3 regions of the Salinicola sp. genome follow, and region 2 is predicted to be linked to each of the others. Evidence: predicted binding sites of a transcription regulator. Region 2 holds the regulator's gene; each other region holds the start of a gene.
What was found. Region 2 encodes sigma-54, which starts transcription at its own class of promoters, with help from an activator protein. Its sites were predicted from a motif close to TGGCACNNNNNTTGCTNT; they were not measured.
Positions count from the first base shown of each region.

Region 1: urtA (urea ABC transporter substrate-binding protein) is a predicted target of sigma-54. The motif match lies at 2,383-2,400, and genes of this name have one in related genera.
Region 3: glnA (glutamate--ammonia ligase) is a predicted target of sigma-54. The motif match lies at 2,449-2,466, and genes of this name have one in related genera.

Region 1 covers NZ_CEXLVS010000019.1:1,581-5,789, forward strand. Annotated here, with positions in the region: partial or broken gene urtB (urea ABC transporter permease subunit UrtB) at 1-895, opposite strand, end outside; gene urtA (urea ABC transporter substrate-binding protein) at 981-2,300, opposite strand; gene AC3AYF_RS03185 (acyl-CoA dehydrogenase C-terminal domain-containing protein) at 2,647-4,209, opposite strand, start outside.
Region 2 covers NZ_CEXLVS010000085.1:2,213-6,421, reverse strand. Annotated here, with positions in the region: gene rapZ (RNase adapter RapZ) at 1-560, opposite strand, end outside; gene ptsN (PTS IIA-like nitrogen regulatory protein PtsN) at 564-1,043, opposite strand; gene hpf (ribosome hibernation-promoting factor, HPF/YfiA family) at 1,053-1,361, opposite strand; gene AC3AYF_RS09355 (RNA polymerase factor sigma-54) at 1,481-2,914, opposite strand; gene lptB (LPS export ABC transporter ATP-binding protein) at 3,059-3,784, opposite strand; gene lptA (lipopolysaccharide transport periplasmic protein LptA) at 3,877-4,209, opposite strand, start outside.
Region 3 covers NZ_CEXLVS010000269.1:1,043-5,251, forward strand. Annotated here, with positions in the region: gene glnL (nitrogen regulation protein NR(II)) at 1-28, opposite strand, end outside; gene AC3AYF_RS17845 (hypothetical protein) at 184-459, opposite strand; gene AC3AYF_RS17850 (DUF4124 domain-containing protein) at 526-771, opposite strand; gene glnA (glutamate--ammonia ligase) at 919-2,325, opposite strand; gene AC3AYF_RS17860 (polysaccharide deacetylase family protein) at 2,751-3,740, shown strand; partial or broken gene AC3AYF_RS17865 (nucleotidyltransferase family protein) at 3,773-4,209, opposite strand, start outside.

The DNA.
Region 1 (4,209 bases), on a different contig from region 2:
TCACGCCCATCACGCCGAAGGTGATGGCCAGGCCGATGGCGGCGAGCACCAGAATCGAACCGGCGCTCAGGCCGAAGAACAGGGTCTGTACGCGATCGTACCAGGCGCGCTTGCTCTCGATGCCGTCGAGTACCGACTGCGCCTCGGCGGCGAGCGCGGAATCACCGGCGGCGATCGGGGTCAACGCGTTGCGCACGCGGGTGTCGAGGTTGCCCCGCAGCGCGTCCAGCGCCTCGGCATCGCCTTGCTGGAGATCGTAGAGCGCCAGCGCCACATCGAGCTGGCCGCGGACGGCATCGCTCTCTTCGTCGTCGCGCATCCCGCGCACACGATCGGCGTTGTCGGCCGTGACTTCGCCGACCAGGCGCTGCGCTGCCGACAGCCGAGAGGCTTCATTGCCAGCGCTCAGCGACAATGAAGCGAGCAGCCCCTCGATCCGCGTGCGCAGCTCGTTGTTGATCTTGAAGATGTCCACGGTGCGCCGGGTGCCGGTACCGGCATCCTCGAAGGTGATGGCATCGATGATCGGCCATTCGCGGCCACTGTCGTCGGTGACGATATAGAAACGATCGCCACGACGCTCCTTGCCCAGGCGGCCGTCGAGCAGCGCCTGCAACCAGCGCGTCTTCTGCTCGGCGCCACTCTCGGCGATCGCCTGGGCGGCGTCGCCCTTGGCCTGAAAACTGCCGGTATCGAGCGCCCCCAGCAGCGCCCGTGGCTCTCCTTCCGCCTGCGCCTGGGGCTCGCCCTTCGACGCTTGCACCTGCGATTCGCCGGAGGCGGCCGAAGCCTCTGAACCGATACCCAGACCGCAGGCCATCAACAGGCACAGCAGCATGGGAATCGTGAGCCTGCGCCTCGGCGCCGGGCCTTTCCATCCTGTGGTAAAGCTCATGATGTCGCCCTCGAACACGGTCTGCCATCAGCTCCAAACAGCGACACCGACGCCCCGGGCGGGCATCGGTGTCGGCAGAACCGGCTCAGTCGGCGCCCGGGCCGTCTTCGCAGGTCATCGACTCGACGTCGAGCTTGCCGCAGCGCAGCGGGGCTCTCCAGTCGCTGATCAGATTCTTCGACTCCGGCAGGTAATCCGACCAGGCGTCACCGGCGACGGTCGTCGGCGTCTGCCAGACCACGCTGAACTGCCCGTCGTCCTGGATCTCGCCGATCATCACCGGCTTGGTGATGTGGTGATTGGGCATCATGGTGGAAGCGCCACCGGACAGATTGGGTACGGTCACGCCGATGATCGAATCCTTGACCGCGTCGACATCGGTGGTCCCGGCCTTCTCGACCGCCTGGGTCCACATGTTGAAGCCGATGTAGTGCGCCTCCATCGGATCGTTGGTCACCGCCTCGTCATTGCCGGTGTAGGCGACCCAGTCGTCGATGAAGTCGTAGTTGGCATCGCTGTCGACGCTCATGAAGTAGTTCCAGGCCGCCATGTGGCCGACCAGCGGCGCGGTATCGATCCCGGTCAGCTCCTGCTCGCCCACCGAGAACGCCACCACGGGGATATCGCCCGCCGAGATGCCCTGGTTGGCTAGCTCGTTGTAGAACGGCACGTTGGCGTCGCCGTTGATGGTCGAGACCACCGCCGTCTTCCGCCCCTGGCTGCCGAAATCCTTGACCTGGGAGACGATCGACTGCCAGTCGCTGAAACCGAACGGCGTGTAGTTGACCATGATGTCGTCGTCGGCAACGCCATTCGCCTTGAGATAGGCCTCCAGAATCTTGTTGGTGGTGCGCGGATAGACGTAGTCGGTGCCCAGCAGCGCCCAGCGTTCCACACCCTGGCTCATCAGGTAGTCGACCGCCGGAATCGCCTGCTGGTTGGGGGCTGCGCCGGTGTAGAAGATGTTCTCGGAGGACTCCTCGCCTTCATACTGCACCGGGTAGAACAGCAGCCCATCGAGCTCTTCGACCACCGGCAGCACCGCCTTGCGCGAGGCCGACGTCCAGTTGCCGAAGATGACGTCGACACGGTCGTCGCCGGTCAGCATGTCACGGGCCTGTTCGGCGTAAAGCGACCAGTCCGAGGCCGGATCCATCACCCCCGGCTCCAGTTGGCGACCGAGCAGGCCGCCGGCCTCGTTCTGCTTGTCGATCAGCATCAGCATCTCGTCTTTCAGCGTCGACTCGCTGATCGCCATGGTGCCGGAGAGCGAGTGCAGGATTCCGACCCGGATCGGGCCCTGGTCCTGCGCCGCTTCCTGGGCGAGGGCGGTACTACCGAAACCGGCCAGCCCCAGCACGATGCTGGAACCGGCAAGCCACTTGCGAAGGGAGGTTGTTGTCATCGGATTCTCCTGGTCATGACCCTTGGTGATCGGCCTGATGATCCAGACCCGGCCACGGGCATGGATCTCGACTGGACAACCCGATGCATTTTTCGTGCCTTGATGACTGATCGCGAGAATCTTGTATACAAAAATCGGGAAAGACAGCCAAAATTCGACAAAATGGCCGTTATTGGTGCACGCAGGAAGCGTCTATCGCACGCCTCCTCGCTTTGCTGGTGCAGTCGGGGCTCCCGCCGGCCGAATCCTGCACCGCAATGGGTACGAAAACGCCGCCACGGAATGCGAATGCGCCATGGAGGTGCAGGGGTGTTTCAGGCGATCCGCCGAAACCGCCTCCGAGGCCTCAGAAATACGACGCCTCGAACGCCATCAGACCTGACGGTCCCGCCGCGATCTGGCGCTCCAGCGCTTCGGCCTGCGGTAACTGACGGCTCAGGAAGTGCTGCCCTACGATCAACTTCGCGCGATAGAAATCGGCCCCGGATGGACCCTGGTGGGCCAGGCCTCGCTGCGCTGCGCGAGCCGCCTTCCACCACATCCAGGTGTAAACCGCATAGCCCACCAGATGCAGGTAATCATGGGCTGCCGCGCCCGCCGCTGCCGCATCCGCTCCGGCCGCCTCGATCACGGCGTCGCTGACTCGCTCGAGCCGGCTCAGCTCGGTTTCGAGCGCCTCCCGGAACGGCCGCAATTCGGGGGACCCGATAGAGTCACCGTCGAGATCCGCCCTGATCCACCCGGCAAGGCGCTCGACGTAAGCTCCCCGGTTGCGCGTCAGCTTGCGGCCGATCAGATCCATGGCCTGAATGCCGTTGGTGCCCTCGTAGATCATCGCGATTCGCGCATCGCGCACGAACTGCTCGGCGCCCCATTCGACACAATAGCCGCTGCCACCGTAGAGCTGCTGGGCCTCCACCGTGGTCTCGAAGCCGCGGTCGGTCAGAAACGCCTTGGCCACCGGGGTGAGCAGCGCGACCAGCTCCCCGGCCTCCTCGCGCACCTGGTCATCGGGATGATATTTGGCGCGATCGAGTTCACGAGCGACAAAGGCGGCAAACAGTCGACCGCCTTCGTTCCAGGCACGAGCGTTGAGCGCCATGCGCCGCACGTCCGGATGGACCAGAATCGGATCGGCGGCCTGATCGGGCTCGGCAGCAGCACCCGGTGCACGGCTCTGGCGACGCTCACGGGCAAAGGCGACGGCGCTCTGATAGGCGACGTCGCCCAATCCGAGCCCCTGGATGCCGATCGAGAGCCGCTCGTAGTTCATCATCGTGAACATCGTCGCCAGGCCCTGATGGGGCGCGCCAATCAGGATCCCCTCTGCGCCCTCGAAATGCATCACGCAGGTGGCGCTGCCGTTGATACCCATCTTGTGCTCGAGCCCGCCACAGACCACCCCGTTCGCCTCCCCCAGCGAACCGTCGTCCAGCACCCGGCGTTTCGGTACCAGGAACAGCGAGATCCCCTTGGCGCCCGGGGGCGCATCCGGCAGCTTGGCCAGCACCAGGTGGACGATGTTCTCGGTCAGGTCATGCTCCCCGCCGGTGATCCAGATCTTGCTGCCGGTGACCGCGTAACGGCCGCCATCGATGGGCACCGCCCGAGTCCTGATCAGCCCAAGATCGGTGCCGCAGTGCGGTTCGGTCAGGCACATGGTGCCCAACCAGTCGCCGGCGTAGAGCCGCGGCAGATAGCGGGCCTTGACCGCGTCGTCGGCGTAAGCGTCGAGCAGCAGCCCGGCACCGTTGTTGAGTGTCAGATAGAGGGCGAAGCCGGTGTTGCTGGCGTAGAGCAGTTCGTCGAAGCCCTGGGTCAACAGTTTCGGCAGACCCTGCCCACCGTAGGCAGGGTTGCCGCCAAGGCCGCACCACCCGCCCCGCGCCATCTCCTGAAAGGCTTGGCG
Region 2 (4,209 bases):
TCGAATACCATGTCGGCGTCCAGCGGCACGCCTCGTTTGAAGCCGAACGACTCGAAGGTCAAGGTCAGCCGGCCACCGGTATGCTTGGCCACCTGTTCGCCGATTCGGGCCCGGAGATCGTGCACCGACAGCCCCTGGGTGTCGATCACCAGGTCGGCCACGCGGCGAATCGGCGCGAGATAGCCTTGCTCGTGATCGATGGCCTCGGCCAGCGTCATGTCGTTGCCGCGGGTCAGCGGATGGCGACGACGAGTGGCCGAGTAGCGTTCGAGCAGGATCTTGGCATCGGCGGTGAGATAGACGACCTGGGTGTCTATGCCGCGCCCGCGCACCGCGTCCAGCAGGATGGGAAAACGCTCCAGCGATTCCGGCAGGTTGCGCGCGTCGATACTGACCGCCACGTTGGGCCGGGATGGCGGAGCGCTGCGCAGTTCGTCGATCCGCGGGGCGAGCAGGTTGGCGGGGAGGTTGTCGATGGCGTAGTAGGCAAGATCCTCGAGCGCCTGCAGCGCAATCGATTTCCCCGAGCCCGAGCGGCCACTGATGATGACGAGTTGCATCGCTTATCCGTCGTCGCTGTCACGGTGATGGCGAATGGCATCGACGAGCGCATCGTGCAGCGCCCGCTGCGAGTCGGCCTGGCGCAACTGCTGCCGAACGCTGCTCTGGTTCATGATGCCGGCGACTTCCGCCAGCAGCGACAGATGCGCATCATCCGCCTCTTCCGGCACCAGCAGCACGAAAACGAGGTCCACCGGCTCGCCGTCGATGGCGTCGAAGTCGATGGCGTCCTCCAGGCGCATGAATCCCGCGATCGGCCCTTTGCAATGGGGGCTGCGAGCATGGGGGATGGCAACGCCGTTGCCGATCCCCGTGCTTCCCAGTCGCTCGCGACCGATCAGGCGGCTGAAGACCTCATGGCTATCCAGGCTGGGCGTGTTCTGGGCGATGAAGGTGCTGAAGAATTCCAGCAGACGTTTTTTGCTGCCCCCCGTGACCTCGAACAGGGTTCGCTCGGGGGGCAGAATGCTTTCCAGTGTCATCATCAGGCGTCAACGGGCGCCTGCGCCTTGGGCGCGGGCTTGTGCCTTCTCTTTGTGTTTGACCAGTTGGCGGTCGAGTTTGTCGGCCAGTGAATCGATGGCGGCGTACATGTCGGTATCGCTGGCTTCGGCGTGCATGTCGCCGCCGGCCGCGTGCAGGGTACAGGCCGCCTGCTGGCGTTCCTTCTCGACACTCAGGGTGACCTGGACGTTGGTGATGTTGTCGTAGTGACGCTCCAAACGAACGAGTTTCTCTCCGACGTAGTCCCGGAGGGCGTCGGTCAGCTCGACATGGTGGCCGGTAACGTTCACTTGCATGACACACTCCTGTTGCGGCAGATGGCACTTCTGATTGTAACCCTTTTCAGGGCACTGCAAAGGCATCGTGATCGATCTGGTTCGGAATGGCGAGCCTTGACTGACTTCGGGCCCGGGGATCAGGCCAGGCGCTTGCGTTCACTGGACGACGGAATGCCCATGGCTTCACGGTATTTGGCCACGGTGCGCCTGGCGACGCTGATATCGGACTGGGCCAGCAATTCGACCAATTTGCTGTCCGAGAGAGGTTTGCGCGGGGGCTCGTCGCCGATGAATTTCTTGATGCGGGCGCGGATGGCAGTGCTCGAGTAGCTGTCGCCGTCGCCACCCTGTCCGCCGACCTGGCTCGAGAAAAAGTACTTCAACTCGAACACGCCGCGTGGCGTGTGGATGTATTTCTGGGTCGTGACCCGGGAGATCGTCGATTCATGCATGTCGACGCTGCGGGCGATGTCGGCCAGGATCAGGGGTTTCATCGCCTCTTCGCCGCGCTCGAGAAACCCCACCTGGCGCGACATGATCTCCCGGCCCACCCTGAGCAGCGTGTCGTTTCGGCTGGAGAGGCTCTTGATCAGCCAGCGGGCTTCCTGCAGGTGTTGGCGCAGGAAGGTGTTGTCATCGCTTTTGTCCGCCCGTTTGATCAGGGCGGCGTAGTCGGGCTGGATGCGCAGGCGCGGCAGGGTCTCGGCGTTCAGCTCGATGCGCCAGCCATCGCGAGAGGGCGTGGCAACCAGGTCGGGGATCACGTAGTCATCGCGGCTGGTGTCGAAGCGCTGGCCCGGGCGCGGCTCCAGCGTCCGGATCAAGGCGATGACGCTATCGAGCTCCTCCTCCTCGAGACGCAGGCGGCGCTTGAGCAGTCGTCGATCGTTGCCGGCCAGGGCTTCGAGGAACTGGCGCACCAGACGCTTGGCCTGGGGGAGCAGAGGGGTGTCGTCGTCCAGCGTGCCGAGTTGAAGCAGCAGGCACTCGCGCAGGTTGCGAGCGCCGACGCCGGTGGGATCGAACTGTTGCAGGCGCATGAGCGTGTGCTCGAGATCGGCCGTGCTGACGCTCTCCCCGCGCTGCTCGCGCAGGCTCGCCGCCAGGTCGTCCAGTGACTCCGCCAGATAGCCATCGTCGTTGATGGCGTCGATCAGGCACTCTCCCAGTGCCAGCTCGCGGTCGTCGAAATCGCCCATCGCCAGCTGCCAGAGCAGGTGGTCGCGAAGGGTCGTGACAGCCGCGTTACGGTCGAAGTCCGGGGCTTCCTCACTACCGCTCGCGCTGCCCGGAGAGCCGACATGGGCGTCCTGGTAGGTATCGCTCCAGTCGCTGTCGAGGGCCAGTTCGTCGGGAATGTCATTGGCCCACTCGTCTTCCGTGGCGTCCTGGGTCTCCTGCTCCGAATAGGGCTCTTCCATTTCCAGCATGGGATTGGATTCCAGCGCCTGCTGTATTTCCTGACGCAGGTCGAGCGTCGACAGCTGAAGCAGTTGAATGGCCTGCTGGAGCTGTGGCGTCATGGTCAACTGCGTGCCGACCCTGAGTTGCAGCGAGGGCTTCATGGACATGGAAAAGCGATCGTCACGATAACGGAGGAAGGCTCACAACGTTACTGGCTGCGATGGCGATATGCAACGCTTTATGCAAGAAACATGCCATCAGTGTGGGCTCCGAAGGAGCGGCAACCGATGGCATGACGAAAAGGGCAGGGGCTACAGGCGAAACTCGTGGCCGAGATAGACCTCGCGAACGCGCTGGTTTTCGAGAATGGCCTGGGGGCGGCCCTCGGCGATGATCTGGCCGTCACCGACGATGTAGGCGTTATCGCAGATGTCGAGCGTCTCGCGCACGTTGTGGTCGGTGATCAGGACGCCGATCTCGCGGTCGCGCAACTGGCGGATGATGCTCTTGATGTCGCCGACCGAGATGGGGTCGACACCGGCGAACGGTTCGTCGAGCAGGACGAATGCCGGCTCGGTGGCCAGGGCGCGGGCGATCTCGACGCGCCGGCGCTCGCCGCCGGAGAGGCTCATGCCCAGGTTGTCGCGAATATGGTCGACGTGGAAATCGCCGAGCAGCTGTTCCAGCCGTTCGCGCCGCCCGGCGCGATCCAGATCCTTGCGCGTCTCGAGGATCGCCATGATGTTGTCGGCGACGCTCAGCTTGCGGAAGATCGAGGCCTCCTGCGGCAGATAGCCGATGCCGGCTCGTGCCCGGTCGTGCATCGGCGCGCGGCTGAGATCCATGTCGTCGATGTGGACGCTACCCGCATCGGCCTTGACCAGGCCGACGATCATGTAAAAGGACGTCGTCTTGCCGGCGCCATTCGGTCCCAGCAAGCCGACGATACTGCCTTGCCGCAGCGTCAGGCTGAAGTCGTGGACGACTCGGCGTCCCTTGTAGCTCTTGGCAAGGTTGGCGGCCGTTAGCGTTTTCATGAATACGATCCTTGTGGCTGCGCGCCGGGGGGTGATGTCGCGGTCACGCCCCGCGCGACGGCTCGAAACGATGCCGGGTCATGGTTCGACCGTCACTGGGACGAATCGCGCGGCGTGAGAGTCATGCGGACGCGGCCGTCGCCGCTTCCGTCGCCATTCTGGGCGGAGCGGGCCTGGACGCGTCGCGAGTCGAGATAGTACTCGACATAGGCGCCGTCGAAGGTGTCGCCGGCCTGGTGCAGCTCAGCGTTGCCGATCAGCTCCACCCGTCGTTCGGCGGCGTGATAGACCACGGTATCGCCCCAGCCCTTGACGATCTCCTGATCGGGCGCAGGCTTCTGTTCGAGGTAGGCACGCTCGCCACCGCCGCCCTTGGCCGTGACCTGGCTGACCTGGCCGTTGTTGCCGCGCTGGATATCGACGCG
Region 3 (4,209 bases), on a different contig from region 2:
TCAGGTGCTCCAGCAAACGTTGATACATGCGTCGTTCCATCGTGGTGATCCGGTATGTGCTTATACAGTGCAAAAACCGCGCCACTCCCCAATTTTGCCCACCTGCGAGGAGGTCCCGATGAAAAGCGGGATTTCATTCACCAAAATAGTGCAAACGCTAAAGGCTATGCCTGCGGATCGGGATTACCCATGCGGTCGGGACGACTTTCCACGATCGGGATTATTGGGATTGGCCGGCAGGTTGACGCTGGCACGCTGCACGTAGAGCGTTACCGGCGGCGTGGACAGTCGCACCTGTCCTCGAGTATCGACCAGCTCGGCCTGAAGCCGATGCTCGCCTCGCGACAATTGGCTCAGCACGAAGACGCTGGTGTGCATGGGCGACTGGCTCACCTTGCCGTCCACCCTGAGCTGGACGCGGTCACCCCGCTGCAGCGCGGGCTCGATCGCCAATTTCACCTGGACGGTTCCCGCCTGTCCGGTCGGCAGCGTTTGCTGGTCTCACGGACTGGTGATCACGAAACGCTAGTACTCGACCGCAGCCGCCTCGGGCGCGACCGAACGATGAGGGTTCGCGCGTGTCTCGCCCCCGGTGGGGTCGACCACCGTGATCGGCTTGAGATCGACGCGGCTGCCCGCTCCCGGCTCGTCGCTGTAGACCACATTGCCCTGAGCGTCGACATGTCGATAGACCGGCGCCGCCATCACGGGCGCGGCGGCCCAGACCACCAGACAAATCGATATCACCGATACCATCGTCCCCATTTGCATCAGCGCCAGCTCCCATGTCGATCACCCTGTTATCGGCCGGCGGCCTCGCCCCTTCACCTGCCCGGTGGCCCTTTCGCGGAGACCTCCTCACGAAAAAGCCCCACCGAAGTGGGGCTTTCCGTCAGGCCTGGGAGCGGGATTCGATCCTCAGACGCTGTAGTACAGGTCGAACTCGACCGGATGCGTCGCCAGGCGCAGGCGCTCGACGTCTTCACTCTTCAGCTCGATGTAGGCATCGAGCATCTCGTCGGTGAAGACGCCACCCTCGGTCAGGAAGGCGCGATCGGCATCCAGCGCTTCCAGTGCCTGGTCGAGGCTGGTCGCCACGGTGGGCACCTTCTTGCCCTCTTCCGGCGGCAGGTCGTACAAGTTCTTGTCCATGGCGTCGCCAGGATGGATCTTGTTCTTGATACCGTCGATACCGGCCATCAGCATGGCCGCGAAAGCCAGGTACGGGTTGGCGGTCGGGTCGGGGAAGCGGCACTCGACGCGCTTGCCTTTCGGGCTGGCGGTATAAGGAATACGAATGGAGGCGGAGCGGTTGCGCGCGCTGTAGGCGAGCATGACCGGCGCTTCGAAACCCGGCACCAGGCGCTTGTAGGAGTTGGTCGACGCATTGGTGAAGGCGTTCAGGGCGCGTGCATGCTTGATGATGCCGCCGATGTAGTACAGCGCCATCTCGGACAGGCCGGCGTACTCGTCACCCGCGAACTGGTTGGAGCCATCCTTCCAGAACGACTGGTGGACGTGCATGCCGGAGCCGTTGTCGCCCACCAGCGGCTTGGGCATGAAAGTGGCCGTCTTGCCGTAGGCGTGAGCGACGTTGTGCACCACGTACTTGAGCTGCTGCACCTCGTCGGCCTTCTTCACCAGCGTGTTGAACTTGACGCCGATCTCGTTCTGGCCGGCATTCGCCACTTCGTGGTGATGCACTTCGACTTCCTGGCCAACGGCCTGCAGCGTGTTGCACATGGCGCTGCGGATGTCGTGGAAGCTGTCGACCGGCGGCACGGGGAAGTAACCACCCTTGACCCGCGGGCGGTGCGCCAGGTTGCCACCTTCGACCTGACGGTCGGTGGACCAGGCACCCTCTTCGGAAGAGATCTTGTACATGGAGCCCTCGATATCGGACTTCCAGTGCACCTCGTCGAAGATGAAGAATTCGGGCTCCGGGCCAAAGAAAGCGGTGTCGCCAAGGCCGGTGCTGGCCAGGTAGGCCTCGGCACGTTTGGCGATGGAGCGCGGATCGCGCTCGTAACCCTGCATCGTTGCCGGCTCGATGATGTCGCAGCGCAGGATCAGCGTGGAGTCTTCGGTGAACGGATCGAGGAAGGCGGTGCCATCTTCCGGACGCAGAATCATGTCGGACTCGTTGATGCCCTTCCAGCCTTCGATGGAAGAACCATCGAACATCTGGCCGTCCTCGAAGAATTCCGCATCGACGGCGCTGGCAGGAATCGTGACGTGCTGCTCCTTGCCCTTGGTGTCGGTAAAGCGCAGATCCACCCACTTGACGTCGTGTTCTTCGATAAGGGCGAGGGTTTTCTCAGACATGTTGTCCTCCACTGTGAGCCATGGCTCGATTCGTTGGCGAATATCCAACACCGTTTTGTGGCGTGCGTGTTTTGTAGCACGAAGTCGGCGCTCTTGCCCACGCGCACACCGTTTTTACATGACCATGCAGAGAATGTGCCAAAATGAGGCAAGACGCAGTAGGGCGTTAATAAGCGTTTGATAAGCATGATGTTATCGAAGGGACAGCGGGCCGCGGCGGGCGCCACCCCGTGCATCATCATCGATGAGCCGAGGTTTCAGACCGCCAAAAGCACCAAACTGGTGCATACACTTACCCCTCTGCACCAAAAGAGAAAGCGGACAAATCCTCTCCGGAACCTTTGCCGAAAATCGATAGGCAACGGATACTGTGGGCAAAGGCCATGTTTCGATGGCGACCGACGACTCGAGTGATGGAATGACCCATGCCTAGGCTGGATCGCACACAGGATGTGGTACAGCGCCTACGCGGTCACTGGCGTCTCAGCCTGAGTGAGCCGTTGTGGGGTCGAAGCGCCATTCTCGCGATGAATCGCGTGCTGGACGATGAAGCCGAGGCCCGGTTGCCTCATAGAGCCGGCTGGTGCCTGGGGCCGGACAGCTTTCGTCAGTTGCTGGAGAGCCTCAGCGAGAGCGCGCAGATCGTCAGCCTGGAGAGCGTGCTGCAGCTGCATCACGACCAGCTGCCCCGCATCGCCCTCACCTTCGACGGCGGCTGGCGCGATACGCTGAAACAGGTGTCGCCGGCCCTGGAGCGGCTGGCGCTGCCGGCCAATGTGTTCCTGCCCTGCCCGGTCACCCAGCGCGCCTGGAGCTCATGGCACGAAGCCATCGGCGAAGCCCTCTGGCGCGACGAGACGGCCGACCACGCAAGGCGACTGCTCGCCGAAGCCGGCCTCCCGGCACCGCCCACCGTCGGCACGCACCGCGACGAGCGCTACAGTCAGGCGATCCGGAACTACATCGCCGAGCTCGACCAGTCGCAAGACGCCACCGCGTTGCATGCGGTCGCCTCGGCGCTGGATGCCGATCCGGCATTCGCCGACGAAGCCCTGGACGCCTTCAGCATCCGCCGTCTGGAGCAGGGAGGCCTGTTCCGCTTCGGCAGCCTGATACCGCCGCATGCCACGACGCAGGACGTCTCCGCCCTGATACAGCTCCGTGAAAGCCAGCACCAGTTGGCAGTCCTCTGCCGTCACCCGCTTCGCATCGCCACCAGCGCCTCGGCGCATGCGGACGAGGGCCTGGCTCGATTGGCGGCCAGCGCCGGCATCGAACGTGTGCTGACGCACAGAACGGGCTGGCTCGAGCCACCGATCGACACGGTGCTGCTGCCGCGCTTCGCCATTACGCAGCCGGTCGCCAACAGCCCGGGGAGACTGTTCGACTGGCTGCTGGGCAATCTGCCCTCGTAGCGTCCTTCCCAGAGTCCGTTCCTGAGTCCCTGTCACAGCCCGCGAAACTCGAGCCCTGGCCAGCGGCGCTGCCACCCCTTGGCAACGACGCGCTGCCGAAACACCTCGCTATCGCCGTGCCGCGGATTGTGCGTCACCCGACCCGAGAGCAGCGAGGCGGTGCCCAAGGGTGCCGTCAGGCGAATGCGGCCATCGTCGTCGAGCGTCACCGCCACCGCCGTTTCACACTCGACCCAGACGCTCAACGCTTCCTCTATGGAGGCGTAGGGGCGATGCCCGTGACGCCGGTGCATCCGCGCCTGGTTCTTGACCGACCAGGGCAGCGGGGCAGCGCGCCGGAGCGCGCTCTCGTGCGCCCGGTCGATGCGTACGCTGGCGTGGGAGGCGTCGAAATAGACGAGATCGATATCGTTCAGCGGCGTCGCTGGCGAATAGCCGTGCAGCCGATCCCAGACCAAATTGCGCACGA